DNA from 2 places in the Paenibacillus sp. FSL R5-0923 genome. Region 2 is predicted to be linked to the other one. Evidence: a T-box and tRNA genes for the amino acid it is inferred to sense, from the RefSeq annotation. Region 2 holds a T-box; the other holds one or more tRNA genes.
What was found. A T-box is a leader RNA that pairs with one kind of tRNA and senses whether it is charged. The one in region 2 lies ahead of MKX35_RS09555 (valine--tRNA ligase), so its partner is inferred to be a tRNA-Val.
Positions count from the first base shown of each region.

Region 1 (15,253 bases), 2.9 Mb from region 2:
TGCACTATTTTTAAAGAGTTTTCTGCATCCGTACATGTAGAATACCTGCGTCATAAAAAGGTTCCGTAGAAATCACTTCATATCCTAGCTTCTTGTAGAAATTCTCAGCTTGGCACTGTGCATCAAGAATCGAAGCTTCCAGTCCAAGCTCCCGAGCAAGCTCTTCCATAGCTAGCAACAGAACACGTCCGTATCCTTTGACTCGATAATCTTTCAGTACGGCGATACGCTGCATTTTGGCTGTACCTGCTTTGTAATAAATCAATCTTCCCGTAGCCACAGGTACACCTTCATCTATAATTAGAATATGGTGCGCATTCGGACCGATAACATCGTATTCATCAATTTCTTCCTCAGCCGGTACCATTTGTTCCTCTACAAATACTTTGGTACGAATATCCAGCCCCATTTGAAGCTGTTCCTCTGTAGTTACCCGTAAGATTTCTGCCGCCATGTTAGTCCCAAACTCCTCTCTCTATGTATCCAACGATAGTTGTCTATTATATAAAAATTCGACTAGAAAGAAAAGCCTGAGCATGAGAAATCGTCTTCTACGCTGCTCTAATCTGCAGAATATACTTCTTCAGGAATCGAACGATTGTATGTGTCTTGCATCACTGGTGACAATGGAGGGTACTGACCTTTTGGCTTTCCATCTAGGTTGGTCATTTCTTTGATTTCCATGACTTTTGTTGGCTTCGCCTCGGAACATCCTCCCAAAACCATCAGTAACAGCAAACAAACGCCGACTTCCCATTTCAAAAATTTAGGCATGGTTTTACTCCTTTCACCGTTCAACTGCGGTTATTCTCATTACAGCTTTGACGGTTCATGAGTTTTATAAACCATTGGATCACTTCATTGCCCGATTCTAACCCTTATAGATTCACATTTCCAACGACATGGACCATGTACATCATTCCTGCCAGAAAGCCAGCTAATACAAAATAAGCGATACCGTATTTCCAGCGTGAGCTAACCGGCACATCGTAATACTTATCGTTCTCGTAGACCGAATAGCTGATATCACAATTCATCTTAAGATGAAGCCCATTCTCTAAGGTCACAGGCTCTAGCTGCGAGATACGTACCTTTTCAATGATGCATTGTTGCGGAAGCGTAGCTCTACCAATATAGTTCAGTTGATCCCATCTCACCCCTACATACTGCTGTCTTTCCAAATCACTATAAGTAGTAAAAGGTAAATCTCTTCTATGCTCTGGTCCTGGAATCATGTAGCCTGCATCTCTAAGTGGCTCTACTGGAATTAAGAAACTCTTCGTTACAGAATAAAGGCGATTGTTAGTGCGTCTCTTCACATATTTGTTATACAGATCGTAAGCAAATAACGCCCAAATAATAAAGAACAAGATCGAACGCATATAGATGATGATGGCTAAACCACCCACTAGCCCCACAAGCCACAGCCAACGCGTCACCGCGGTTGCAATACGGCCACCGTCAAGCGGGTGAATCGGCAGCAGATTGATCAGATTAAGTAAAAAACCTATATAAGCCAAGGAATAGAGAAGTGGACTATCCATGTAATAAGCCGCTCCAAAAACGGCTGTAGCCCCAATAGTTCCTAAGATCGGACCTCCAAAAGCAATATAAGCTTCCGTCTGGGCATCCAGCGGCTGTTTTTTCATTGTAATTAAAGCTCCCAAAAACGGTATAAACAGTGGAGCGCTGACTGGAAGCCCGATCCGTTTCGCTGCTATTACATGTCCTAATTCATGGACTAGCAAGAGCAGGACAAAGCCCACGGCAAACCCCCACGGGTAAATCAAAGCATAAGCCCATATTGAAATCATCATTGATATTAACGGCCCGGCAATTTTACCTATTTTCAGAAGAGACAAAATCGCCTTTCCTTTAAACAGGAGCATCGCCGCCCCGCCCCCCAACCATTTCCATGGCGTGGAAGAATTCTTTTTCTGCTCATTTTGCGGCAAGATCTCAAGCTCCTTTTTCTTTCAATTTTTATCTAACTGCTGTACATTACCCTCCATTTTATCATAAGCGCTTAAGGAGTATTTCCATAAAAAAGCACTCGGCTAAGTATACGACGCAACTTTTAGAATCGTTTCAACATCAAACAAACAGATAATGGATAATTTTCACTATTATTCAAGGAAAGACAGTAATTCCGCTTCAATCCCCCCCACCTCACACAAAATAACCCGAATTTTATGGTTACCCTATAGGCTAACGCCGTGAACGTTATAGGCTACGAACCATAGACTGTTATCAGGGTTATTCAATTGAGGAGGTTATTTATGGATACAAATGCAAATTTACATCAACAGGTCAGTTGGAATTGTATGAACAAATACGTTGGTATTACAACGACTGACGGTCAGTCCTTTGATGGCTTTATTGCCCATGTAGATCAAAACTATGTTACTCTTGCGGTTCCTAGCAACGAAATGGTAGAACGTTTAAACGGAATGCCTACACACGAATCGGCGTATAGACAATTTGGTTTCCGGCCTGGCTTTTTCCCAAGACGTCGCTTCTTTCCACGACGCATTCCTTTTTTCGGTATAAGCGATATATTTCTACTTCCGTTCTTTATCTGACGTAGCTCATGGGGATGGAGCGGCATCCCCTTTTCTTATTATTTTAAAGACTATGTAAACTATCATCCCTATAGATTGTAAAAAAAGAATTGCCATCCTACTCTATCGTATGGTATTATGAAATTCGTCGCAGGACGGTAGCTCAGCGGGAGAGCACTATCTTGACAGGGTAGGGGTCATGGGTTCGAACCCCATCCGTCCTATATCGAAAAGCCTTGAATTTCAAGGCTTTTTTTGTTTTCTATTCACTTATCATTCTATTAAAAACCCCTGTGAGACGAATTTGATACGAATCGCGATTACTTTTCGTATCAGTTCATGTGATCCTCTGGGAAAATATCATCGCTTCTACCCTCCAACCAATCACTAAATTCCGCTTTACTGATATATAATTCCCTTCCCACTTTTGCAACATGAAATACGTGGAAGCCTGTTTACAATCCTTTCAATTCTATCGCTGTCCATGCCATCTTCAGGCTCATGGAATCAGAGCCAAAAGAGAAAGAAGCCGCTACTGAAAGCAGCAGCAATATTCCTAGGAGTAAAAACAGACCGAAATACGATTTCCCTCTTAAATTAGGGATAACAGCTGTTTTATCATCTAGCTTTCTATTTTTTTCATACGTTGACACTAGCTTCTCAACTACAAAATCTAGCTGCTTATCAAGAGATTAGTTATCGGAATAATATGAAAAATCAATATATAGCCTTGCAGCTTGTCCCCAGGCTCCATCACAGCATGTCGAATATCCAGCACTTTAACGGCTGTATAATTCCATGCGGCAATATGATCTTCCAGCTTCATCTTGCATTTCACTCCGATCCGTTACACAATCTATTTAAGTTAATTACATCTTAAACAATGATAATGATTATCAATTAGTATTAGGCAGCTCTTCTATTTTGTCAATCGCTGTTTATTATCGTGCTTGCTGATAGCTTCGCATAAACTTCGAAAAGTCAAAAATAACATCGCCATGAATCTATAAACAACCACGAAAACCACTGGTCTAAGGTGTCCCCAACCTTTCCAATAACCTTCTTTGATGACATCAAATTCGCACAGCGTTGATTTCCATTCTTCTGGAACCGTTATCTCTCCTTATGGGGTCTCATCCCTATGATTCCTTATCTAAACGTTACTTGAACTAAACAGGAACAACCTCTCAACATTGCATCTCCTATAATTTAGCATTAATATAAAATAATGAGACTTACTGAAAATCGTTAATGAGTATCGTTTTGAGGATTATTGCATTTTCGCAAACTCACTAAGGAGTAGGAGTGTTTTTTATATGTTATAGGGGAAAACGAATATTGGGACCAATGACTGAAGCTGATGCTCTACGTGAATGGTTTACTCTTTCCGGTACAGTGAAGGACATTTATATTATTGAGGTTGATGAGAACAATAAAGTAAGGCGCCAGATTGGACCCACAAAGAAGAAAAAAAAATAAGCATAGCCTGCAGCAACCTACTATAACTTGATTGAAAAAGAGATAAAACGTAAAAAAGCCCCACCGACCTTTATTGGTTGATGGGGTGTTTTATTAAAATGGAAATTTAGTAAGCGAGAATATTAAGAGTACCATCCCAACAATCGAAGACAGAGCAGCCATTTTATCTTTAGTTTTAAAATAGGTAGCTCCTCCATTAAAAATCAGAGCTCCACACATCCCCATCATTGTCCAAGACATGATCACTTGATCCTGACCACGGAAAAATAGTATTGCCAGAATGATTGTTGCTGCACTAAATAAAATACCGAACAGCCTTAGTGCTTTCAGCAAAAAATCCCCTCCCGAAATATAATGGGCTAATGAATTTGCAGCTTACTCGATATTACAAGAAAAAATGTAGCCAATGGGCCACAAAGCAATGAAATTAAAAACCAGTTTAATCCACTCCTATTTTTACCTTGTGCTAACCCAGCATTTATTAATGCCAATGTACCCCATCCAACAAAATACCCGTTATCCATCACGCACACGACCTTTCAACATCATTTTATAGGAATACGATTATCCAATATAATGGTTTCATCATACATAGATTACCATTCCTATATCTGGTAGAATTAATTAGTATTTACTATCAGATTTAGGGGGATATAAGATTGAAAATAAAGACTTTTTTATGTATCGTTGCAACTATTGTACTTCTTACAGGATGTGGTAGCTCCAAATCAAATTCAGAGGAAAAGAATACAACATCTGCAGAAGTTACTCAGTCTGAAGCAACAGCTGACTCTTCAAAAACAGCTGCTGCAACACCAGTGCCAGAGAAGAAACTTTCAGAATCCGAGAAATTAGCTCTCGATTATGTGGAAATTTTCCTGAATGGTTCAGATATCGAAGCGAAAAAGAAGTTCGTATCCGAAAATATACTTCCTGATGTACAACCAATTTTTCAAATGGCTGAATCTACCGAGACACCTGAGAATAACAAACTTAAGAACGCTTCAGTAATAGAATCAGCTGATTATACAGACAAGGATGGTGGAAAAGATAAAATCGTCCTAATTCAAGGTGAAAAGTCGTCCTCCAATAGTGAACTTATAATTTTTATTAAGGATGATAAAATTGGTTGGGGATATTCGTCTAATGACAAGAATAAAGAAGCCTTTAACGAAATGAGAAAATTCTTCAAAGAGCCTGTAAATAACACATCTGATTCAGGTACAACTGAACAGTCTCCTGAAGCGACACTTAAAGAAATTAGTAATTTTGTCATTTCAGATATTTGGAATGTTGGATTTGTTGATATCAGTTGGTATGCAAGTTCAGGAACTAGCTCTACAGGTGAAGCCATAGATATAGATTTTACAATTGAACAATTAGGAAAAGCGATGCGTACAAAATTAGAATACGATAATTACATCAACAACCTGGATGCAAAATACGATTCAATTAAAAACATCTGGTCTAAGCTCTCTGGTGAGATTGATCGTATGTACAAGCAAATCCAAGATACTCCTCCTATAGCAAATGATGCTACCACTAAATTAGATACAGGAATATTCAATCAGTACCAGGATGCTTTTAGTGATGAGGTAGATAAATTATCCAATTCTTAGATTAAAATAAATCCCTGCCAACCCCTCAGGTTGCAGGGATTTATTTTACTTGCTGAGATTTCAACAACTACTTTATTCTTGTGGCGATAAGCTGGATCGTTTCATCAGAGTCTTTTACCAAACATTTCAAAGTAATGCCCAGGGCAAGTGAAAATAAAGAGATCATAAAACTAATGACTGTAATCATTGCTCCTCTTAAGTCATTTGTGAAATTATAACGCAAGATTTCTGAGAAGCTGCTAGTAGAAAAGAAAATTATAGTCAAAATAAAAAACAATCCAAAAACACAAAATAAAATGTTTGATATTTTATTAACTCTTTCAAAATAGCTCACATACTCAACTCCTCTGATCAAGATAATAATCCACCAAGACATAAATGGAACCGGCAATACCAAAAAGGATAATGGCTATACTACTATTCAAATGATATTCCTGTATAAAGCGTTCATCGTATGCCTTGTAAAAGAAAACATATCCCCCGATACCACTCAGAAGCAATATCATTATGTGGCTAATCAAAGGATTTGCAATCATTCGAACAACCCAAGAGAAAGGAAAAATTATGATTGGGTAAAGAACGGCTGAAAAAAGAAATGCTAAGAAAATAAAAACAAACCCTATATTTTGAAACCCATAGTATTCAGTCGTACTGATCTTATTTCCTTCCCATAGCTCTAATCCAAAAGTGGCCAAGGTGAATAAAATCATCGAAACAAACCATAACATAATATGCTTAACTACACGCAAAGTAATCCCACCAACTTTATGCTTTATATATCAGCCATTTTATTCATAAGTTCTATTGTTAAATCTGCTTCCAATAATCATTTAGCACTTGGTTCTATTGAAGTTAAAAAAGGTTTTTGCCCTATTCTACTATTATAGGAAACAAAGTACTCCTCATTTATATTAATCAACTTAAATATTCCTTTTGGGATTGTGACTGTAGTTTGATCACCGCTCATATTTTGTACTACTATTTCTCTTTTATCTACTGACACTACATTAACAACAGCAGATGTACTTGCCATCAAAAGGTACCATATTATAAATAAAAAAATGATCAAAGGAAGAAATGAGAAGATTTTACAATTATTCATATCTATCACCTCAGAGTAAGGATCATCTAATGCCATTGCCGAACAATTCTTGTATGTATTTTCCCGACATATATTCTCTAAATTCTTTATCTAATAAGTATATTTCATCTTGTTTTATCCACTGGTAGTTAAAAACAGTTCCACAGTCCTCTCCTTCACCCTCTACAGTGAATCTCCACTTTTCAGGTAATCTTGTTTCTGGAATCAGAAGGTAGTCATGTCTTTCAACATTTGCATCTATATAATCCTTATAATAATATTGTGTTCCTATTTTCTTTACTAATTTAAATTGTTTAAGTCCACTTTCTTCTTGAATTTCCCTGAATAAGGCTTCTTCTTCTGTTTCCCCGGCATCGACATTACCACCTACTAATCTAAAGGGTACTTCTGGTACATTAAGATAAACTAATAAGGTCTTTTCTCCAACTTCATTGTCTTGCAAAATAAATCCGTATACCTTCTTTCTAATCGGTTTCCCTATCTTCATCGTGTCCCCCTATTTAGCTTCTTATAAACGAAAATAAAAAAGTATTTGATCATTGATCAAATACTTGCTCAGTCGTACGGTGTTATGAATATATGCTCCCTTGTGGTCATCTACGTTTACGCCATTCGAAAATCCCATAAATTTACTTTATTGTATTCTGAAAACCTAAATTAAACAAGAGTAACTCTTTAATTCTCACCGCTGATCAAAATAGCACTCCGCTTCTGTTTAGCACATTACAATCTATTGTGCATTTTATATAGAGAAGCTTAATAGAAAGGGGTGGATCAGAATGGCAACTCGTCAACCTGATTTGGTATTGATCACTTGGAGCAGAAATCCTTTGGTTCGTGGCTCTGCACGTAGGATTATTTCTGTCCGCATCATTGGAAATGCTGAGCCTTGCCGACCTAGCTTAAGACCCAATGGGCTACTCGACACTGCCTTAGCTTGTTTATTAGATAATGACATTGGTTTTAAAGTGGTGTTTCGTAAAAAAACTTCAAGGATTAGCGGCTATTTGCTGTTACAACGCCATTAATATTTTCAGAGGGCAGCTAAGTTGCTGCTCTTTTTTAACGTTGAATAGAACCTGAATCTGATCGAAATTAGGTGAGTCCATGAACTTACAAGATGTAAAGAAGAGCTATGATTTAATCGTAAGCTTAGGTATGTCTTGTGCTCCTGCTATAAATATGCAAAGAAATAACTTGAGAACATTCTCCATGCCTCTCGACTGGATGATTTCTTATTCATTAACTGATGTAAACAGACTTTATAAAAATAGATTTCATAATTTCATGGAGTTAACAAATCTGCAAATGCTCGAAGAGACACATTTTTTTCTAGAGGATGGAGTGCCCGCTTATCCTAATGGAAACAAGAATGCGTTAGTGAAATCGTATTTTATTCAGGATACCTTTTATAACATTATCTCTGTACATGATTTTCCTATCACCTTGGGTAAACATTGGTCTACGACCTATCCATCTTATAAAGCAAAGCTGGATTTACGAATTAAGAGATTTTGGGACAAATTACTAAGCAGTAAAAAAATTCTATTCATTAGATGGTTCGCCACATACGAACAGACTGTAGAGCTACAAGCGATTTTGTCTGATATATTAAAACCGAACGAATTCACTGTCCTTATCCTTTATCCCGTTCGTGAATTAACATCAGTACGAGAAATCCATTGGAATATTAATCATATTTTTGTGTTAGAATTTCCTGATGATATGAACGATTATGATAGCTGGGATTATATTTTGAAAGATATACAAATAACGCGCGATTAATTTATCTCTTATTAAAAAATGACCCTCACATGGGTCATTAATGTTGACGGTTTCGGTCGATCAAATGATTAATCATTTCTTGCGCAGCAAAAGCATATGGATTCAGATATAACCTACTGATACTTACAAATATAGCAATAGGGTTACTGACTCCAAAATCGCTTTGGCTCCAAAGTGATTTTGGATTTGTAAGTTCAGGCTCTACAAGATCATACTTTTCCATCAGCCTTTCCTTTGTTCCACTATCCATTACAGCTCCGTTTCCTTTATCCGCAAAGACTGCTCCTGATGAAAAACACGCCATGATCAGAACAAAGGAAAAAATGAGTATTGCTAGTTTCTTTTTACACATAATACAGCTCCTAATTCTTTCTATGGTCTACACTAAACTCTAAACCTTGTACCAACTCAAATATTTCTCGGGTAATCGCAGGAAATCTATGTATTCGACATTCTTGATCAGTTCTAGATCATATTCTATAAAAATAATGGGATAAAAAGTATTAAATTCTATAATACACCTTTCTCCATATAAAAACAAAAGCACCCCACAGCTATAATTAGTAGGGTACTTTTGAATAATTCTCCATATTTACAATACCAACATCCCAATAAATATTCTATGGGGTTGGAGTTCCGCCATTGGCATTTAGCGTTTCGCCACTAATATAGCTCGATTCCTGGCTAGCAAGAAATACATAAGCCGGAGCCATCTCTGCAGGCTGTCCCGGACGGCCTAGTGGTGTGCTCGCACCGAACTCCTTCAGCACTTCCTCTGGTTGCCCACCCACCACCTGAAGAGGTGTCCATACGGGACCTGGCGCCACTACATTGACTCGAATCCCCTTACCAGCGACTTGCTGAGCGAGAGATTTACTGAATGTATTGATCGCAGCCTTGGTCGTCGCGTAGTCCAACAGGATGGGCGAAGGGTTATAGGCTTGAATGGAAGAAGTGTTGATGATGGCGCTACCCGGTTGCATATGTTTCACTGCCGCTTTACACAGCCAGAACATAGCATATACGTTCGTTTTAAAGGTATCGTCAAAATGCTTCGTAGTAAGATCAGCAATATCGGGGACGAATTGCTGTTTGCCCGCTACATTGGCTAAAATATCAATCCCACCCAGCTGCTTGACCGCAGTATCGACGAGCTGTTCACAGTACTCCTCGTCCTTAAGATCACCTGGGATGGCGATTGCGGTTCGTCCTGCTTCCTGCACCAGCTTGAGAACCTGCTTTGCATCTTCTTCTTCCTCCGGCATGTAGGATAAGACAACATCTGCGCCTTCACGAGCAAAAGCAATCGCAACAGCTCGGCCTATCCCGCTGTCTGCCCCTGTAACAATCGCTTTTCGTCCAGTCAGACGTCCGGTGCCTTGATAGGTATCTTCACCTGTATCAGGCACGGGATTCATCTTCTTCTGAAGCCCCGGCTCTTGTTGCTGCTGTTGAAATTCTGGTCCTGCCTTGGTGTACTGAGTGGTAGGATCTTGCATCGTATATTGGTTAGACATCGATCAATTCCTCCTTTATTTTTAAAAAACCATTTTTTATTTAACGAACTCTTTTTTATGTAAACACAACAGTACACCGCTAAACATACCTCATCGATAGCATAGTCCTGAATATTTCCACAAAAAATACCCCAACTACCTGTTAAGGTGGCTAGGGTATCTCATACTTTAAGTATCATTAATCATTTAATGGCCTTAAATTTCCTCTGACCTGTCTGGAACCGACTCATAACGAGTACGTATTTCACGATTTTTAGCGTAGATGTATAAATCTAAAGCCACTATTCCTCTACGTGCCAATTTTACTAGCAGGACGAAGAAGTAGATTCCCAAGCCAATTGATATCAACCAAATTAAAAAGAACAAAACACCTACTCCCCCTCCGAAAAAAAGACCTGTGTGTTCCATACGATTTATCCGCTCCTTAAGCAATTTTCATTTTTTATCAGTCTATATTGCGTAAGCTTAAATAAATATATGGAAACTCACACATGAATCGGGACACCCTCCATACAGTTTCGCGTATACATTACATAAAGGAGTGATAAATCATGGGCTTTTTTATTTTCCTCTTTGTTCTGTTAGCGCTACTTAACATCTTTTTCCCACGATTCGGATGGTACATGAGATACGGATGGATGGTCAAAGGTGACGTTGAGCCAAGTGAGGCTTATTTATTAATGACCCGCGTCAGCAGTATAGTGGCACTTATTGTCCTCTTTTTTATCTGGTCTAGTTTCTGACTTATCCTAACGCTCTTAATACATCCTCAATCTTACGCTGATGCGACAATACGCCGTAATTCATCCAGGCCATGAAATCCACCTCATATACGCTGCCGTTACGTACAGCAGGCAAGTTGCGCCAGAGTTGTGTATCCAGCAGTTCCCGTCCTCCCCCTTCAAGCTGATCAAAGGTAATAAACAAATGATCCGCAGTCAGATTGGCAAGCTCTTCTTTTGTCAGGTTCACCCGATTCTTTCCACGGGTCAACTTCCGAACCAAGCTATGGGGTTGCAAGCCCAAATCATGATGAAGCACGCTTCCTGTATACCCCAAATCCTCACATCCATAGAGAGTGATTCCGTAGACTGAGATTCTTAAACAAGCTATGGTCTGACTATAGACGGAACTGGTAAGCAGCTGCTTGGCTTGCTGTGCCTGATGCTCATAATTGTCGATCACTTCCTGGACACGTTCCGTTCTGCCAAAGACGGCTGCTGCGGAATACAATGTGGCACGCCAATCCTCTTGATGAACAGGCAGCTTGAACAACGGAGCGATCCGGCTGCACTCCTCCAGATGCCAACGATGAAAGCCATTATCCAGCAAGATCAATTCGGGCGTATACCGGGAGAGCTCCTGCCAATTACGAGTCGAAATATCTACCTCAGGCACATTGTGGAGAGCCAAGTACTCTTGTTTCCCCCACTCGGCGTGAGAATATTGCGCCACAGGCGTAATATCCAGAGCCAATAGATAATCTTCCAAAAAAGGAGCAAACACCCTCAACCCATCCTGATGGAAGCTTCTGTATTGGCCTGGAGTAACACCCACCGATCTTTTAAAACGCCGATTAAAATAATACTCATTACTATATCCGACGGATACCGCGATATCATGCATACGGTCATTCGTCAGCAGTAGCTGCTGCTGCGCTCTTTCGATACGAAGCCCGTTCAAATGCTCCAAGGGAACCCTCCCTGTCACCTCTTTAAATGTTTGTGTGTAACGCGCACGTGTAATACCTGCTACTTCAGCCAACTGATCGACGGTTACGGCTTGGTTATAATGCTCCTCCATGTAGTGAATGGAACGCTGTATTGCCTCATGATCACCCGTGACCTGAACGAAAGAGGAATTTGCACGCATGATTAGCAGCAGCAGCTCCTGAAAGCGCGTATGGCCTGCGAACCATTCGATCTCATCTGTGCTTCTACGGCTATTGTAGATAGCCTCTAGCAGTAATTTACATTGTGAAAAGGGTCTACAGCTTAACAAACCAGATCGAAGGATGTCCTCTTTAGTCCTTCCTTCTATTTCACTCTGCCTGTTTTCCCCGGTTTCGATGATTTCAAAAGTAAGCCGATAAAAGCTAAGCCCCCGCTCCTCGGCATTGATTTTGCTTAATAACCCTGGTTCGAACAAGAACCCAGTACCTTTTTCCAGTGGAAACTGCCTCAACTCAGCCTCAACATACCCCTGTCCTTCCGATACAATGAGTAGTGTATGATCCTGAAACACCTCACACTGTCCGCTTCCTGACAGGGATAGGGTTTCTATATTTATCAAGCTATAGAATAGCTTCCTTCTATTGCTGTCTTGCAAATCTTTTGCCATTCTCCCGCCCCCAATTGAGAACCATTTTCATTCACTTCAGTGTAAAACAAAAAAGAAGGTCTATCAAGGGTGCTGATAGACCTTCTTTTTGCTATTCCTTCAAGGCAGCTGCCATTTATTTCACCATAGCTTCCAGCAGGTCATCAAGCTTCATCGAATTGGCCGTGATGGCACCAGTCTGCCAGTGGGAACGTTCCATTCTATAAACATTCCCGTTCTTCACTGCGGGTAGGCTCTTCCACAGCGGCCCATCAAGAATTTGGATCGCTTCCTGATTTCCTTCAGTATCCCAGCCCCCGTTGTCAGGGAATACGATGATATGATCCGCTTCGAGCTGAGGAATAAGTTCTTCGGAAATAATAGATTGATATTCGGTCATTTCTGCAGCCATAGGCACGGGTGTCAGGCCAAATTGAGAATAAATCACACCGATAAAACGGTTTTTAACACCGAACAAAGCAAAGGTCTTATCCGCTACGTTGAGCCGGATCACTGCTACTTTTTCTTGCCCCAGAGCCTGTTGCAGTTTAGCTTTTCCATCTGCCACTTTCTGATCATACTCGGCGAGCACAGCCTCAGCCTTCTCCGGAATACCGAGCGCATCTGCAATCGCTGTAAGCACTTGTCTTGAGTCCTGCAGCGCCGCCTCAGGGAGACGATACGTTGGTGCTATCTTGGAATATTGTTCATACCTCGTCGCATCCGCGCCTCCGTCCGCAATAATCAAGTCAGGGTCTTTCTCCAACAACGCTTCCAAGCTTCCGGTGATATCAAATTCTGGCACATCGAGATTTAAGTAATCCTGTTTGCCCCAGCTTGGATGATACCACTGAACCACCGGGGTAATCCCCAATGCCTTCAAATAATCTTCAAGGTAAATCCCGGCCACCCGTTTAGGGTTGACTGGAATCTCAACATCTCCGAATTCCCCTGTAATCGTCCGAGTTGCAACCTCTTCCGAAGCATTTCCACTTCCTGCGCTCGGTGTGCTGCTAGCTGAGGTTGATTCCTCTGCATTCTCTGTTTTAGCAACATTATCTTTCGTAGTATTGCTATTCGTTCCGCATGCCGCCAGCGCGGTCAATGCCATAATAAGTACTGCTGACCATAAAAACTTCCGACCCCATCTTACCATTATCCCTTCACTCCAATGCTATATTTTCATTGATTATCATTCTCAATAATCATTATCACAATAGTAGCATGACTTTTATAGCTTTCAATGCACTTTCTCTGCAAAAATCTTATACAAACTATTAACTAGTTTCTTCCCTTCTTCACAAATTTCTTATTATTTACGATTGATTTATACAATGCTTTCGCTTACAATAAACTCATAAACGCGCGTTTATGAAAAGAGGGGAAACATGCGCAGCGAAGATATAGCTAAGTTGGCCGGGGTTTCCCGAAGTACGGTATCCCGCGTGATCAACAATTATTCCAACGTCCCTGAAGAGACCCGGGCCAAAGTGCTGCGGGTGATTGAGCAACATCAGTACGAACCGAACAGCTTTGCAAGGGCTTTAGCCGGTAAGAAGACCGATACGATCGGACTCTTCGCCATCAGTATGAACGAGAAGGAGAATACTACCCGAATTTATCAGAACAATTACTTTGCTCCATTCGTTGATGCCGTAGTCGATACCTCGAATGCCCGCGGATGTTATGTACTGATTCATACGGTTTACTCTCCCGACGATTTCATCAAGGTAAAGCAAGCTTTTCTTCAAAAACGGATTGACGGCGGTATCATTGTCGGCACTCAGAAGGATATTAATATCGTCCGAGAAATGGTAGGGCTCGACTCTCCTCTCGTATTAATTGATTATGATATTTCTGAGATTATGTCGGAGCATCTTGACCGCAATCATCTGGCCATTGTGAACTCCAAAGATTACGAGGGCACCACAGAAGCGATTGAATATTTGATCTCTCTGGGTCATCAAGAGATTGGCATCATCTGTGGGCAAATGAATACGTACTCTGGACGAGAGCGTTATACGGCTTATGAAGATACGCTGAAGAAACATGGCCTGCCTGTAAATGAGAGATTTAATCTGAAAGGTGATTTTCTGAAAGAGACTGCTTACGAAGAGGTTAAGAAGCTCCTTGCTTCTGGAGAACCTTTGCCAACGGCCTTCTTCTCCTCCAACGATGATATGGCTATATCAGCGATGGAAGCGTTCTCCGAACACGGAATCATTGTCCCTGAAGATCTCTCCATGGTTGGATTTGATGACATTCAGCTAGCATCCCGTATTCAACCTAAGCTGACCTCTGTACGCTTGCCGATCTATGAAATGTCTAAGGCTGCAGTTGAAAAAGTAATCGAGCTGTGTGATTCACAGCAGCCGACGTTTAGCACGATCAGCTTTCCAGCTCGTTTAGTGGAGAGAGATTCCTGTCAATCGCCGAAAAAATAGCTTAAGATCAATCCTTCGCTGAAGAAATCTACATATTTTTCCGTGAAGCTGCTATTTGATTCGGTATCGAAACTACTGCTTTAATTGTCCTGCTTAAAAGCATTGAAAAAACTCCCTTCCCTCGAGGGAATTTTTTCTGAAACTTATAAACGCGCGTTCACAATCGAAAGGAGACTTTCTCACATGAAATTCGGAACCTTTGACGACACTCGAAAAGAGTATGTAATTAACACACCTAAAACCCCTTACCCTTGGATTAACTATCTTGGTAATGAGCAATTTTTCGGACTTATTTCCAATACAGCTGGTGGCTACACCTTCTATAGAGATGCTCGTCTCAGAAGATTGACCCGTTACCGTTATAACAATATCCCACTGGATACCGGCGGCCGCTACTACTATCTTTATGATGATGGTGATTTCTGGA
Region 1 is NZ_JBBPAT010000001.1:5,037,379-5,052,631, forward strand. It holds gene MKX35_RS22605 (GNAT family N-acetyltransferase) at 11-454, opposite strand; gene MKX35_RS22610 (hypothetical protein) at 562-774, opposite strand; gene MKX35_RS22615 (site-2 protease family protein) at 879-1,955, opposite strand; gene MKX35_RS22620 (hypothetical protein) at 2,280-2,582, shown strand; tRNA gene MKX35_RS22625 (tRNA-Val) at 2,714-2,785, shown strand; gene MKX35_RS22630 (hypothetical protein) at 3,017-3,214, opposite strand; gene MKX35_RS22635 (hypothetical protein) at 3,235-3,399, opposite strand; gene MKX35_RS22640 (hypothetical protein) at 3,900-4,040, shown strand; gene MKX35_RS22645 (hypothetical protein) at 4,134-4,373, opposite strand; gene MKX35_RS22650 (hypothetical protein) at 4,700-5,659, shown strand; gene MKX35_RS22655 (hypothetical protein) at 5,727-5,993, opposite strand; gene MKX35_RS22660 (hypothetical protein) at 5,998-6,408, opposite strand; gene MKX35_RS22665 (hypothetical protein) at 6,486-6,797, opposite strand; gene MKX35_RS22670 (NUDIX domain-containing protein) at 6,784-7,248, opposite strand; gene MKX35_RS22675 (hypothetical protein) at 7,541-7,789, shown strand; gene MKX35_RS22680 (DUF1796 family putative cysteine peptidase) at 7,869-8,546, shown strand; gene MKX35_RS22685 (hypothetical protein) at 8,584-8,898, opposite strand; gene MKX35_RS22690 (SDR family oxidoreductase) at 9,167-10,063, opposite strand; gene MKX35_RS22695 (DUF6199 family natural product biosynthesis protein) at 10,615-10,806, shown strand; gene MKX35_RS22700 (helix-turn-helix domain-containing protein) at 10,808-12,403, opposite strand; gene MKX35_RS22705 (ABC transporter substrate-binding protein) at 12,519-13,538, opposite strand; gene MKX35_RS22710 (LacI family DNA-binding transcriptional regulator) at 13,771-14,826, shown strand; gene MKX35_RS22715 (GH36-type glycosyl hydrolase domain-containing protein) at 15,010-15,253, shown strand, end outside.
Region 1: it has a tRNA-Val gene. The T-box ahead of MKX35_RS09555 (valine--tRNA ligase) is inferred to sense a tRNA for this amino acid. The anticodon was not compared.

Region 2 (15,253 bases):
GAAATTGTGCAACTTGTGTATTGATTCCTAATACGGAATACAGCGGTTCCAAGGCTCTACCCGCCAACGACAAGATGACAAGACAATATAGCAGTCCCATTATTATTTGTAGCGAAGTCTCCATGACCTTCAGACATAGTATATAAGCAGGATAGGCTATAATCAGAACTCCACCCAGACAAGCGACTGGAATAACGAGAGGATCCTTTGGCATCAACAAATACATAAGCACCACAACGAGAATGGATACTCCGAATAATATAGAATAATATCTCTCCACCTTGCTCCCGAATACTCTGAGAAGCATTAGAAGCGCCAAGCTTTCGAGCGTGCCTCCAGCCAGAGCAAGAAGTGCTATGATCGGTAGACTAAGCGGTGTATCTATAAAATCCTTCAGTAATAAGAGGATCAAGGCTGCTAGTTGCAAATATTTTGCTGTGATAAACAATGAAGAAGTCTGTTCCTGCGCATAACGCAAACGATACACCACGATAAGCAGCACCGTGAACGATTGCCACAAAAAGAGACACACCAGCAGTGTCTGGAGATCCAGATGCATATAAGTGAAGTTCACCTCCCCTAGTATTCCTGACTCTCAGTATACATATCGGTATCTGATGACTCTATTTCTTCCCTCTTGTTTGGCCTTATATAACGCTTTGTCGCTTAGCTTGTACAACTTATTTATCGAGATCTCCTGATCTGGCATGATCGTAATTACACCTATACTAACTGTGTACCCCTGTTGAACCTTATTAGTGGAAGTATTCATTATCGTCTCACGAAGCGCTTCAGCTTTCTGGTCGCAGCTCTGCTCATCTACCCCACAGAGTATGACTGCGAATTCCTCGCCCCCCAGTCTGCCAAACAAATCGCCATTTCCGAGATTATCTTTAATCGTCGATGCGAACTCTTCCAGTACAATGTCACCGGTATCATGACCATAAGTATCGTTGACCTGTTTAAAATAATCCAAATCCAATAGCAAAAATGAGAAGTACTCCTGCACTCGAACTGCCTTTTCAAGCTTTATCTCCGCTTCCTGAAGAAATGCCCCACGGTTTAGAATCCCAGTCAAATCATCATAACTAGCTATTCTTTTTAGTTTGACGAAGGAATGCTCATTTGAGAGTAGAATAAAACCGGCAGCCCCCACAATAAATAATAAATACATCCCCAGATAATACAAATACTGCGTAAGATTGGTGGAGAACACATTCATCTCGGGCTCCCAAATCAGTGCAACAAGTGCCCGCATCAGCATAATCGCTGCAAATACATAAAATAATACACCTAATATTTTTTGAAGAGGTGTAGCCTTTTTATTCACAGTTAGATGATAAGCCGGATAAACTACAAACAGTATAGACCAAAGTGAAGTACAGGCGATACGCAAGTTGGTTTGATTAAAAAATAATGCGATAATACTAAAACTGATTGCACTCAATATCGAAAGAATGATGTAATATCGCTTTATTCTTGGCCCCAGTACTCCCATCATCAGCAGTAACGCTGTAATTTCGAGACAGCACCCTCCAAGCATCAGAGCATTGCTAAGCGGAATGGACAACGCATGAGGGAGATAATCCCATAATAAAATCGAACACCAAAAGAGTAGCTGCACTTCCTTTGATCGGATGAACAAGGTGGAGGCTGTATCTTTAACAGCGGTACTTCGATAATTGGTTATAAGCAGCAATATAAATAAATTTCCGAAAATAAACAAATAAATCAGTGTTCTAATTTCAAGCAGGGAGCTCATACGTCACCACCTATGCGAAAATATCCCCACCAAGTGCGGCTTTGCTTCGATAACGTATTCAGGTACTTTGTGGGGACCCCAAATATACGTTGAAAAATCGATCCTCTTCTGACAGCACTATAGCACTTTATAACTATATCAGTAAATACGTTAACAATACCAAAAAACACTTCCCTCTAAACTCCCTTCAGATAAACACAAGGATTATCTGAACGAAATTTTTGGGAAGTGCTATTGAATAGAGAATATAAATATCCTCGAATTAGCCTCAATTTGTAAACTTAATGCTTCTTCTTCAACCCGTCTGCCAGTGTGTATCCGACCTTCCAGATATCGCCTGCGCCCATCGTAATCACCAGATCACCTGGAGCAATACGAGGTGTCAGATCAGCTAGAACATCTTCTTTGGTTGGCAGATGTCTCGCGCCCGCATTACTGTTCTTAACGATTAGCTCAACCAGCTTCGCAGAAGTAACACCTTCGATCTGTTTCTCTCCAGCCGGAGAGTAAATATCAGTGATGATGACTTCGTCAGCTTCGCTAAAGGCACGGCTGAAAGCATCTAACAGGAAGAAAGTACGTGTATAGCGCTGAGGTTGGAATACCGCAATAATCCGTTTTCCTGTCGCCTTGGCAGCACTGATCGTTGCCTGAATCTCTGTAGGGTGATGCGCATAATCATCAATGACCAGAATGTCATTGACTTCTCCGAGCACTTGAAAACGGCGCTTCGCACCATGGAATTTCACAATCGCTTCAGCGATTTTCTCGAAAGAAATCCCTGATTTCAAACAAGCGATTACCGCTGCCATTGAATTATAAAGATTGTACTGTCCGGGAACTGAGAGTTCAATCCGTCCAAGCACTTCTCCATTATGATTCATCGTGTACGATACTTGACGATCGCCTAGAACGATATCAGTGGCAATATAATCCGCAGTGTTCGACTTGATGCCATAAGTAATCACCTTACCTGTTACTTCAGGTAAAAGAGAAATCACATTCTCGTCGTCAGCGCATACTATAGCAGTTCCATCTTCGCGCGTTTGGTTCATGAACTGCACGTATGCAGCCTTAAGACGGTTAAAGTCTCCGTCGTAATTTTCTAAGTGATCCGCTTCAACATTCGTAACGATCCCAAGCCAAGGGTGATAGTGCAGGAAAGAGCCATCACTCTCATCCGCTTCCGCTACTACAAACTCACCTTGTCCCGCCTTTGCATTCGTACCTACATTCATAATCTCTCCACCGATAATATACGTTGGATCAACGTCGCACTCTTCCATCACAAGTGCAATCATGGAGGAGGTGGTAGTTTTCCCGTGTGCTCCAGCAACGGCTACCCCTTTACGTTCATTCAATAAACGGGCTAACATTTGCGAACGATGCAGAATTGGAATCTTAAGACGCTCAGCTTCCACCCATTCCACATTATCACTAGACAAAGCCGTAGAGTATACGACTAGATCCGCACCTTTTACTTGTTCTGCTGTATGCCCGATATAAATCTTGGCACCTTTAGCAATCAATTTATCCGTTAATTCTTGGGCAGCCACATCGGAGCCCGTAACTGTATATCCCATTTCTAGCATTACCCGGGCAATCGCGCTCATTCCGTAGCCGCCGATCCCTATAAAATGCACACGTTCAGTAGTATCCAACAGTCGTCACCAGCCTTTTTCAGTATCGGGTTGCTGCAAAAGTGTACCGCGTACGTCAGAGATTAAATACAGCGTACCAGATACGACGGCAAGGTCATCCTCCGCTGTAATCGACTTCAGTAGCTGCAGCGCTTTTCCCCAATTATGTTCTACTATGATTGCCAAGTTTTCCTTGGCATATTTCTCCCGCAGACTTTCTGCGATAACTTGCAGATTCTCCGCGTCCATTTTGTTCTGGAAATCCGGTTCGGTCAGGATGAGCGTATCCACTATAGGCAGTATATGCTTAAAGTAGGATTCATGATGCTTATTTGACAGCATTCCCATAAGTAAATTTAATTTACCGTATTGATAGAGCTGAGGCAGACTTTTTGCAAGACTCTCCGCACCTTCCGGATTATGTGCTCCGTCCAGTACAATCCTTGGAGACTTGCTTACCTCTTCCAGCCTTCCAGCCCAGAATGCGTGGCGCAAACCTTCAAACACATCTTCATCCTCAAGCATAAAGGCCATATACTGACGCAGAACCTCAAGTACCATCATGGCAGCTGCCGCATTGCTAATCTGGTGCTCGCCTTTCATTACGATCCCAAGTTCAAGCGAACGAAAGGGACCCTTAAAATGAAAAGTCTGCACATCCTCACGGATTTCATTAGCCTCATAGCTAAAATCTTCCCCGGCAAGATAAAGAGTAGAGCGGCAAGCCGCTGCTTTCTCTTTCAGAACCGCTACGACTTCCGGCTGAGTTACGCAGCTAACAACAGGTACGCCCGTCTTAATAATTCCGGCTTTCTCCATTGCAATCTTCTCTAGCGTATCTCCCAAAATATCCATGTGATCATGACCAACATTAGTAATCACAGAAACAATCGGAGTCACGATGTTCGTTACATCCAGCCTTCCCCCAAGCCCGGTCTCCCATACGACAACATCAGGACAAGAGACGCCCGCAAAAAATAGAATGGCCACAGCTGTAGTTACCTCGAACATCGTAGGTGAGCCAAACTCCGTTTCCGAAATTTCTTGGACTAGTGGACGTAATTGGTTAACCAGCTCGACAAGCGTTTCTTCAGAGATGTCCGTATTATTATATTGGAACCTGTTCGTGAACTTTGTAATATACGGAGATGTAAAGGTGCCTACTGAATAGCCGCTTTGTATAAGTGCACTAGTCAAAAAAGCACAAGTTGAACCTTTGCCGTTCGTACCCGCCACATGAATAAACTTCAGCCGACGGTGCGGATTTCCCAGCTTGTCCATCAACATCTCGATTCTATCTAAACCTGGCCGTATCCCAAAAGGGATTAGGCTCTTGATCCAATCAACCGCTTCGGTGTATGTCGCAAGAGGGGCGGTACTTCCACCCCGATTTAGGTCATCCATGTCTCTTATCCTCTCAGCTCTGCGATGCGGGCAAGTACTTTCTCACGTTTAGCAGAATAATCTGCCTGCTTCGCCCGTTCCTCTTCGATAACTTTAGCAGGAGCTTTGGCCACGAAGCCTTGATTGCTCAGCTTTTTCTCTACGCGTTCTACTTCGCTGTTCAGCGTCTGTACTTCTTTTTCCAGACGAGCGATTTCTTGTTCAATATCAATGAGTCCCGACAATGGCAGAAGCAGTTCTGCTCCTGTTACTACAGCGGACATTACCTTATCCGGCGTTTCTGGATTCAGTCCAGCTTCGAAGGAAGATGTATTACAGAAGCGTCCAATGTAGTTGTCGTTACGGGTGATAATACTCAGCGTCTCTTCATTACCCGCTTTGATGATCAATTCAACCTTTTTGCTCATCGGTACATTCACTTCAGCCCGGATATTACGAACGGCCCGGATTACATCCATCAGCAGGTTCATTTCCGCTACGGCTTGCGGATTCTCCAGAGCAGCATCATACTCCGGCCATGCAGCCAGCGTAATCGTCTCCCCTTCATGCGGAAGGTGCTGCCAAATTTCTTCCGAAATAAACGGCATAAACGGATGAATCAAGCGCATTGTGCGGTCTAGTACATAGGCAAGTACAGACTGTGTCTTCGCTTTGGCCGCGGCGTCTGATCCGTAAAGTGACAGCTTCGCGAACTCAATATACCAGTCACATAGATCGTCCCAAATGAAGTTGTACAGCTGGCGACCGGTCTCACCGAACTCGTACGAGTCAATTAGACGCGTAATCTCACGAGAAGTTTCGTTCAGACGGTGCAAAATCCAGCGATCAGCAGTACTTAGCTCACCCGAAATGTCAATATTTTCAAAGCTTACGCCTTCCAAATTCATCAACGCGAAGCGTGATGCATTCCAGATCTTATTGGCGAAATTACGCGCCTGCTCAACCTTTTCCCAACGGAAGCGTAGATCCTGTCCAGCTGTACTTCCGGTAGAAATCATGTAACGCATTGCATCTGCGCCATACTTCTCGATTACTTCAAGGGGGTCTACGCCATTCCCGAGTGATTTGGACATTTTTTGACCTTCGGAATCCCGTACCAAACCATGCATCAATACATCTGAGAAAGGTTTTTCTCCGGTAAATTCAAGAGCTGAGAAGATCATCCGCGCTACCCAGAAATAAATAATATCGTAGCCTGTTACGAGCACATCGTTCGGATAATAGCGTTTGAAATCTGCACTGTTCTCATCTGGCCATCCTAGTGTGGCAAAAGGCCACAGATTAGAGCTAAACCAGGTATCCAGTACATCTTCGTCCTGTTTCAAGTCGGTTAGACCACTGATCCGGCGCGCTTCTTCCTCGTCATTTGCCACAACCAATTCACCAGTAGACTCGGAATACCATGCTGGAATACGATGTCCCCACCACAGCTGACGGGAAATACACCAATCACGTACGTTCTCGATCCAGTTCAGGTAAGTTCTCTCGAAACGGTCCGGTACAAAGTTAACCCCGTTCCCATCCTTCTGTGCATTGATGGCAGCTTCAGCCAGTGGCTGCATCTTTACAAACCATTGTGTGGACAAGTACGGCTCAACAACCGCTCCAGAGCGTTCACTGTGTCCTACTTGATGCACATGATCTTCGATATTGATCAGCACACCTTGCTCCTTCAGGTCAGCAGTGATAGCCTTACGACATACACTCCGGTCTTGACCTTGGTAAGGTCCTGCTTCTTCATTCATCGTACCGCTCTCATCCATTACGTTAATCTGCGGTAAGTTGTGACGTTGACCCATCTCGAAGTCATTCGGGTCATGAGCTGGTGTAATTTTAACCGCACCACTACCAAACTCTTTGTCTACATAATCATCAGCGATAATCGGAATCTCACGACCGATAATCGGCAGGATCAATGTTTTGCCGATCAGATCTTTATAACGATCGTCTTCCGGATGAACAGCAACCGCTGTATCACCCAGCATGGTCTCCGGACGCGTGGTCGCTACTGTAATAAATCCGCTACCGTCTTTGAGTGGGTAACGCAAATGATACAAGTGACCATTAACTTCTTTATATTCAACCTCGATATCCGACAATGCTGTACGAGCCGCCGGGTCCCAGTTGATAATGCGTTTGCCGCGGTAGATCAAGCCTTTATTATAGAGCTTAACGAATACTTCGCGTACAGCTTTCGACAACCCTTCATCCAGGGTAAACCGTTCGCGGGAATAGTCAAGGGAAAGCCCCATCTTAGCCCACTGCTCATGAATGGTGTTCGCATATTTATCTTTCCACTCCCACACCTGCTCCAGGAACTTCTCACGGCCGAGATCATGTCTAGAAATTCCCTGCTCACGCAGCTTTTGCTCTACCTTTGTCTGCGTTGCGATACCGGCATGGTCCGTACCTGGTAGCCACAATGTGTCGAAGCCTTGCATCCGTTTTGTACGAATCAGGATATCCTGAAGCGTAAAATCAAGCGCATGACCAATGTGCAGCATTCCCGTTACGTTTGGCGGCGGGATTACAATGCTGTATGCTTTTGCATCTGGACGCCCGCCTGCACGGAAATATCCACCCTCTGTCCAATAGGAATACCACTTGGTTTCTGCCGATTTCGGATCATACGTGGTTGGCATTTCATTCTTAGAATCATTTGCAGCGGCAGCATCTGCCGCTGTATCTTGCAAGTTCGGCAACTCTGCCGCTGTTAGATGGTTTTGGTCAGCCATTCTCTGATACCTCCACTTGGTTACTTGTAGTTGGTTTCTAAAAAACAAAAAGACCCCTCGTCTCAAAGGACGAAAGGCCATTCTTTCGCGGTACCACCTTTGTTTCGCGCCAATGAAAAATAAACCTGCACTTCTCTACCTTGCGGTTCAGAAGCTTAGCGCGACACTCGTACAGATAACGGCTGCTACCGGCCACATCCTAACTTATCTTTCATATCCATGAAGACAAGCTCAGAAGGGCGACTCCGGGGCGACTTCGGTGGCTGTATCCTACGGAATGTCACAGCACTTGCATTCCGCTCTCTGAAGGGCTGACCGCCTACTCTTCCCGTTCCCAGTCTTTACTTAGATATTGCTTACTCCATAATACATTTTGAGTCATCCCTAGTCAACCTGAATAGGCTTCTACAGCGGGACTTTAAGCGGAATTTCGACTTATAGCGTGCATATGTCGAATTTTCATTCGATTCATCACTCTGCGTTGGTTAGATACCCCACATTCTAACGTTCTCCGGTCACACAAGAATAAACGCCTTCGACATCCTTTTACGGAGGGTAAGCGTTTATTCGAGAAATATAAGGATAATGTATAACGTGAAACTTATATATTCTTATATTTGACAAAAATCCCGATCTACTATCAGATCGGGATTCACCTATTCATATGAGTACGCATTGTAATTCAATTACGGAATGTACAACACTTGCCCTTCTTCTACACTCTGCCCAGACAATCGATTATACATTCCCAGCTCCCGCGCACTTAGCTGATATTTCTCTGCGATTGTATCCAGCGTTTCTTCACGCTGCACGATGCAAAGGCGAACCTTACGGAATAGGTTAGCGCCATCTGCTCCAGCAATGAATCTGCTCTTCCACTCCGTATTATTTCCGGCCTCTGGAATGATCGCTGCAGCCGATGCATTTCCTTCAGATAGGAGAGCCTCTTGTTCTTTACGAGAACGACTAGAGCTGAGTAATGAAGAGAAGGTGAGATGTTCTTTGACTGGAGCCTCAGCATCTTTCTTGCTTCCTAGCGCAATCTTAAGATCTTGCTTCTCCTCTGACTGTGGCACAGTCTCTTGAGAAACAAAAACTTCATTCGTATTCTCGTGGATCGGCTGAGCATTCTCTTCTTGTGCATGAAGCTCATTATTGGCCTCGTTTTCCGAAGCGAATACGGCAATATCTTGATCCACATCAGCATTAGCTGCTGGAACAGCGGTTTCTCTTGAAGCAAAAGTATATTCAGCTTCTTGCTCCTGATCCGCTTGACTCGCCTGGCTAACTTGATTCAGCTGAGTGGCCTCAGCTTCATTCTGTGACTCAGCTTTAAACCAGTAATCCGCTATTCCTGCTTTGGAATCCTCTGTTTGCGAATCCAGACTATGCGTCCGAGCTTTCGCGCCCTTGTCCTTCTCATGAGCGGATGAGAAATTCACTATAGGGGACGAATGACCAGCTCCACTTGAGACCAGTGGAGCCTCTGATGCGTCTGCATTAGCTTCAGCATGCTCATGTTCTTCTACGGCAACCTCCGATGCATCCTCGCCAAAGGTCCACTGAGAATTTTCATAAAGTGCATCAGTTTCGTGCTCTTGGTTCTCTGCAGATGCTTCGATTACCCTGTCATCACTGAGAGGGGAATAGGCAACTGTGTACTCTTCCTGCTGCCAGGCCGGTTGTGGTTGAGGCTCCGCACCACCGATTCCCCGCAGTGATAATACGCCTGTTATATTCACTGTGCGCATCGTGAGCAGATCAATATCAAAATTCTCGATCTCCACCCCGATATCTTCAATCGAGCTGACGCGTGTAAGCGGAACTGTGATTTCAACGGGAATGGCATGCTCCAGACGTTGTGTTCGGTCATCTTCACTCCGGTAGAGTCCGGTAAGCAACAGCTGACCATATAACTCGGCACGATCCTCCCGCTGAATCACCTGGATTTCCGGAAGTAGTTCAACCTCCTCCAGCTCAGCTATTCCCGGAAGCTCTTCCGATAGGTGAATGCGTTCATAAATATCAAACCGCAAGCCGTGGGACTGATCAAACACGGGATATGTCCTCCTTCTTGGCATAATCTAACCCTGAGACAGGCCCAGAGCATAAGCCCAAAATGTTACTCCCCACATGTATATGCTTCAAACAGAAAGGCATGACAACTTTGGTGGCACTAACCGGACAGGATGCTATTAATTTCATAAATTCAGGGACTATTCGAACCTATCTGCCGGCCAATAGATGAACTACTCCGCATGAACAAAGTATTATATGCTGCTTTTGCTATTAGGACATAGATAGATGCTTCTTTCTGAAAAAACAGAAAATTATTTACTCCCACGAAAAAATAGATAAAAAAAGAACCGTAATACCAGCATTTGCTGATACCACGATTCTCAGGTTTATAACGTAGCCGTCAAGGCGCTTCAGACAGCAGCTCCCGCAGCTGAAGCATATCCTCCGGCCACGGATCGCTTACTTCCAGTTGTTCACCGCTCCAAGGGTGGCGGAAAGACAGCAGCTCGCCATGGAGCGCATGTCTGCCACTAGCGCTGGGAGCCCAGACCGGCCCGCCATATAGCGCATCCCCATACAAGGGATGACCCATATGGCTGAGATGGACGCGAATCTGATGCGTCCGTCCGGTCTCCAGCTGCACATGCACCAGGCTCCCGCCATGCAGTGCTTCGCGTCCGAGGATTCGAGTCACGGCGGACTGTCCGCCGGGTGAGACTCTTCTCCGCGCCGCATGATGACGATCGCGCCCTATCGGCGCGTCGATCACTTTAAGCGTAGGCGGCACTGTGCCTTCGACGATCGCGGCGTAGAGCCGCGAGATGCTTTTTTCACGCATATTCTCGTCTAGGACAAGCTGTGCGAACTCATTCTTCGCGTACATCACCGGACCTGTTGTATCCTTGTCCAGTCGGTGAATATGCCTTACAGCTGCACTAACACCGGTAGCGACATAATGCGCAGCTACAAGGTGATCCAGCGTTACACCTAAGCCACTGCCATCCGGATGAACCGCCATGCCTGCCGGCTTGTGGGCAACCAAGCAAAAATCATCCTCATACAACACTTCAAGCTCTTCCCATACCGGTTCAATGCCGGCTTCACGATCTGGAAAAAGTGCCAGTCGCAGTCGATCTCCCTTCCACTGAATGCCCCCCTCGCGGCGCAGACGCAGACGAAGCTTCTCAGGCATACCTACAGTTTCCAGCAGCCACTTATCAATTGCAGCTTCAGAATCCTCGGCTCCTGTAATGATTTTGCCAGGTGTTACTTCCAGCCACTCCCCACGTCTAGTCCAAGCTCCACCACCGGTTCGTTCTCCGGCTCCAATACTCAAAGGGCCTTCAGGGCATTATAGTGGCCCTCAATGGTATCATCAATATCCTGCTCACTATGCGCAGCCGACACGAACATGCCTTCAAACTGTGAAGGTGGTACGCTAATCCCTTGGCTCAGCATATGACCAAAATAACGACGGAATAGGTCCGTGTTGCTAGTCTTGGCTGTCTCAAAATTCGTTACAGGTCCTTCTGTGAAGAACGGGCAGACCATAGAGCCCACACGGTTAATTGTCAGTGGAACACCGGTCTCGATTGCATTCTTTTTCAAGCCTGCCTCTAGACGCGCCCCTAATTGCTCAAGTCGATCATAAACTTCCGGTGTCAGTAGCTTCAACGTAGTGAGTCCTGCCGCCATCGCTAATGGATTACCACTAAGTGTGCCAGCCTGATAGATCGGTCCCGTAGGAGCGATTTGCTCCATGATCTCTCTTTTGCCGCCATAAGCGCCTACTGGAAGTCCTCCACCGATGACTTTGCCGAAGCAGGTAATATCCGGAGTAATGTTGAACAAGCCTTGAGCACAACCACGATTGACACGGAAGCCTGTCATTACCTCATCAAAAATAAGCAAAGATCCATTGTCTGAAGTTAACTTGCGAAGTCCTTCCAGAAATCCCGGAAGTGGTGGTACAACACCCATGTTGCCGGCAATCGGCTCTACGATCACTGCGGCAATCTCACTGCCAAAACGTTCGAAAGCAATCTGAGTGGACTCCAAATCATTGTATGGAACTGTAATTGTATTTACTGCCACACCTTCGGGAACACCTGGGCTGTCCGGCAGACCTAATGTGGCTACACCGGAACCCGCTTTAATAAGCAGACTATCCGCGTGACCATGGTAGGATCCTTCGAATTTCAAAATTTTACTGCGTCCTGTATAACCACGTGCCAAACGAATCGCACTCATCGTAGCTTCCGTTCCGGAGTTAACCATACGTACGATATCTACAGAGGCTACACGTTCGACAACCATTTTTGCCATTTCAGTTTCAAGTAAAGTTGGTGCGCCAAAGCTTGTCCCTTTTACCGCCGTCTCCTGCAATGCCTTTACAACCTCAGGATGCGCATGACCCATAATCAGCGGTCCCCATGAGCATACATAGTCGATAAAGCTGTTGCCGTCGATATCATAAATACGCGATCCGATCCCATGATCCACATAAATCGGAGTCAATCCTACGGATTTGAACGCCCGTACAGGGCTGTTCACCCCACCGGGAATATATTGTTTTGCTTCATCAAAAGCCTTGCGGGACGCTTCCTCTTTACGCGCCATTGGCTCATTACTCATCTATCTTCACTCCTATTCTGTTCTTGGTCACACAGGTATAGATTAACCACGCAGCCAGCGCGCAGCATCTTTTGCGAAATAAGTAATAATAATATCCGCTCCGGCCCGTTTCATGCCAGTCAGCATTTCCAGCACAACGGCTTGCTCGTCAATCCAGCCTTGCAGCGCTGCTGCTTTTACCATGGAATATTCGCCACTCACATTGTAAGCCACAAGAGGCAAATCAAACTGGTCGCGGATCGTACGAATCACGTCCAAGTAAGCCAGAGCCGGCTTCACCATTAACATATCTGCACCTTCCAGCACATCGGATTCTGCTTCACGGAGCGCTTCGCGCAGATTGGCAGGGTCCATTTGATAGGTTTTGCGATTTCCGAACTGTGGCGCTGAATCCGCAGCTTCGCGGAAAGGGCCATAAAATGCCGAAGCATATTTGACCGAATACGACATAATCGGCACATGTTCAAAGCCATTCTCATCTAGTCCCGCACGAATCGCATGTACGAATCCATCCATCATATTCGAAGGGGCAATTATATCTGCTCCAGCTTTAGCTTGGGATACCGCCGTACGGGTCAACAGCTCTAGCGAAGCATCGTTGATGACATCACCGTGTACCACACCATTTACCGTATGCGTATGCACCATCCCGCAATGTCCGTGATCCGTAAATTCACAAAGGCAGGTATCTGCAACGACCAACAGCTCAGGGTACCACTGCTTGATCAAGCGAGTAGCCTCTTGCACAATTCCATCCTCTGCGAAACCGGAAGAACCGATAGCATCCTTCGTTTCAGGAATCCCGAATAACAGTACAGCCGGAATGCCTAGTGCGGCAATCTCGTCCACTTCTGCTTTTAAAGTATCCAGCGAAAAATGGTACACGCCCGGCATCGAGCTAATCTCATTCTTCACACCTGTTCCATAAGTCACAAATATAGGCTGTACAAAATCCAGCACATTCAGTACGGTCTCCCGCACCATACCGCGAATTCCAGCAGAACCGCGTAGACGACGGTGACGTGTAATTGGAAAGCTCATTTGTTCATCCTCCTGAAAATAAAATATATAGACACAACGGACATTTATAGTTTGCCCGTCTAACTGCCAGTTAGTTAACAATCTGATTTCATTGCAGAATGTGCAATAGAAAAGACTTAGAATTGAAATTGATTCTAAATTTAAGAGACTCTATTGTACAAACTAAAACCAGTCTAAGATTACTTATATTAATAGGGCTATAGCTCATCTATTTCTATGAAACTAATTGATTCTAGTCTCCGCATTCCATCGACAGAGTTCCTGCACCAGACTATTAATAGTTGCTTCTTCAGGTAGCAGTCCCGGGGTAAGCCCCGCTTCCACGGCAGTCTGCTCAGTTAATGGCCCGATGCAGGCTATTTTCACGTTAGCTAGCAATGGGAGTGGATCTTCGAGCCCCATTCGTTTAAGAATGTGGATGAAATTGCGCACCGTTGAAGAACTAGTAAAAGTCACCGCGTGAACGCGCCCCTCCTCCAGCAGCTTCAGCAGCTCGTCGTCATCCTCACCCGTCACAACCGTCTCATAGGTATCGACGTCTGTGACTTGAAGGCCAAGCTCTCTCAGCTTGTCCGGCAGCCAGTCGCGCCCCAGATCGCCGCGCGGCAACAGCACGTTCTGCCCCGGCAGCAGCTGGGGACCGAACTTCTCAATCAGACCTTCCGCCTGAAACTTCGCCGGAAGTTCCTCAGCGATCACCCCGCGCTGCGCCAGCGCGGCTGCTGTACCCGGCCCCACCGCTGCAATCCTTGCGCGGTGAAGCCCCCGAATGTCCGCCCCCTGCTCCGCCAAGTGGCGCCAAAAAAACTCCACGCCGTTCGGGCTAGTGAAGAATACCCAGTCGTACGATTCCAGCGCGCCAAACGCCGCTGCAATCTTCTCCTTCTTCTCTGCGCCTTCCGGCATGATCGTCTCGATCACCGGGAACTCGTAGGGTTCCCCGCCGAGTTCCTCAATCATATCCACCAACTCGCTCGCTTGGCTCCGAGCCCGTGTCACCACGATGCGTTTGCCGAATAATGGCATCGCCTCAGCCCACTTGAGCTGCTCACGCTGCAGCACCACGTCGCCAACGACGATGACGGCCGGCGGCTGAAAATCCGCCGCCTTCACCTTCGCCTCAATATCGGCGAGGGTTCCCGTCAGAGTCTCCTGATCTGCGCGGGTACCCCAACGCACCAGCGCCACTGGTGTTTCTGGCGGACGCCCATGCTTGATCAGCTGGGCGCTGATATAACCTATTTTAGCTACGCCCATCAGGAACACTAACGTCCCCGTGGCATTCGTTACTTTATCCCAATGAATGGAATGATCCAGTTTATCTGGACTCTCATGTCCGGTGATAATCGACAGGGAAGAAGCATGATCGCGGTGCGTGACAGGTATACCCGCATAAGCAGGTACGCTGATCGCCGACGTGATACCCGGTACGATTTCGTAATAGATCCCATTTTTGCGCAGCAGCTCCGCTTCTTCACCTACGCGGCCAAAAATCGTAGGGTCCCCACCCTTCAGCCGCACCACTGTTTTCCCCTGTAAAGCCAGATCAACTAACAATTGATTAATCTCTTCCTGCTTCATCGTGTGGCGATCCGGCAGCTTGCCAACATAAATCTTCTCGCCGCCGGGCTTCATGCATTTCAGCAATCTAGGACTTGCCAGCCGATCGTACACCAGCACGTCGCTTTTTCGAATACACTCGAGGCCTTTTACAGTAATCAGCTTTGCGTCCCCGGGACCTGCACCTACCAAATAAACCTTCCCCGTCAATCCCCTCATCCCCTAACGTCTGACAGTATCTTCTCCGCTCCTCTTGCGATCAGCTTCTTAGCGACTTCTTCGCCGAGCTGTACCGGATCCACTCCAGTGCAAGTTTCTTTCAAAATCGTTGAACCGTCAGGTGTTCCCACCATCCCGGTTAAGGAGATTATTTTGTGCTCCGCAGTAGTGGCTTCCGCGGCTGCGTCAAGCACAGCATAAGCGCCAATTGGCACTTGGCAGCCGCCGTTCAGCACGCC
Region 2 is NZ_JBBPAT010000001.1:2,148,682-2,163,934, reverse strand. It holds gene MKX35_RS09575 (GGDEF domain-containing protein) at 1-559, opposite strand, end outside; gene MKX35_RS09570 (GGDEF domain-containing protein) at 596-1,762, opposite strand; gene murC (UDP-N-acetylmuramate--L-alanine ligase) at 2,044-3,423, opposite strand; gene MKX35_RS09560 (bifunctional folylpolyglutamate synthase/dihydrofolate synthase) at 3,430-4,806, opposite strand; gene MKX35_RS09555 (valine--tRNA ligase) at 4,812-7,448, opposite strand; T-box leader at 7,604-7,886, opposite strand; gene MKX35_RS09550 (LysM peptidoglycan-binding domain-containing protein) at 8,228-9,598, opposite strand; gene MKX35_RS09545 (RluA family pseudouridine synthase) at 9,961-10,896, opposite strand; gene hemL (glutamate-1-semialdehyde 2,1-aminomutase) at 10,893-12,194, opposite strand; gene hemB (porphobilinogen synthase) at 12,237-13,235, opposite strand; gene cobA (uroporphyrinogen-III C-methyltransferase) at 13,458-15,005, opposite strand; gene hemC (hydroxymethylbilane synthase) at 15,011-15,253, opposite strand, start outside.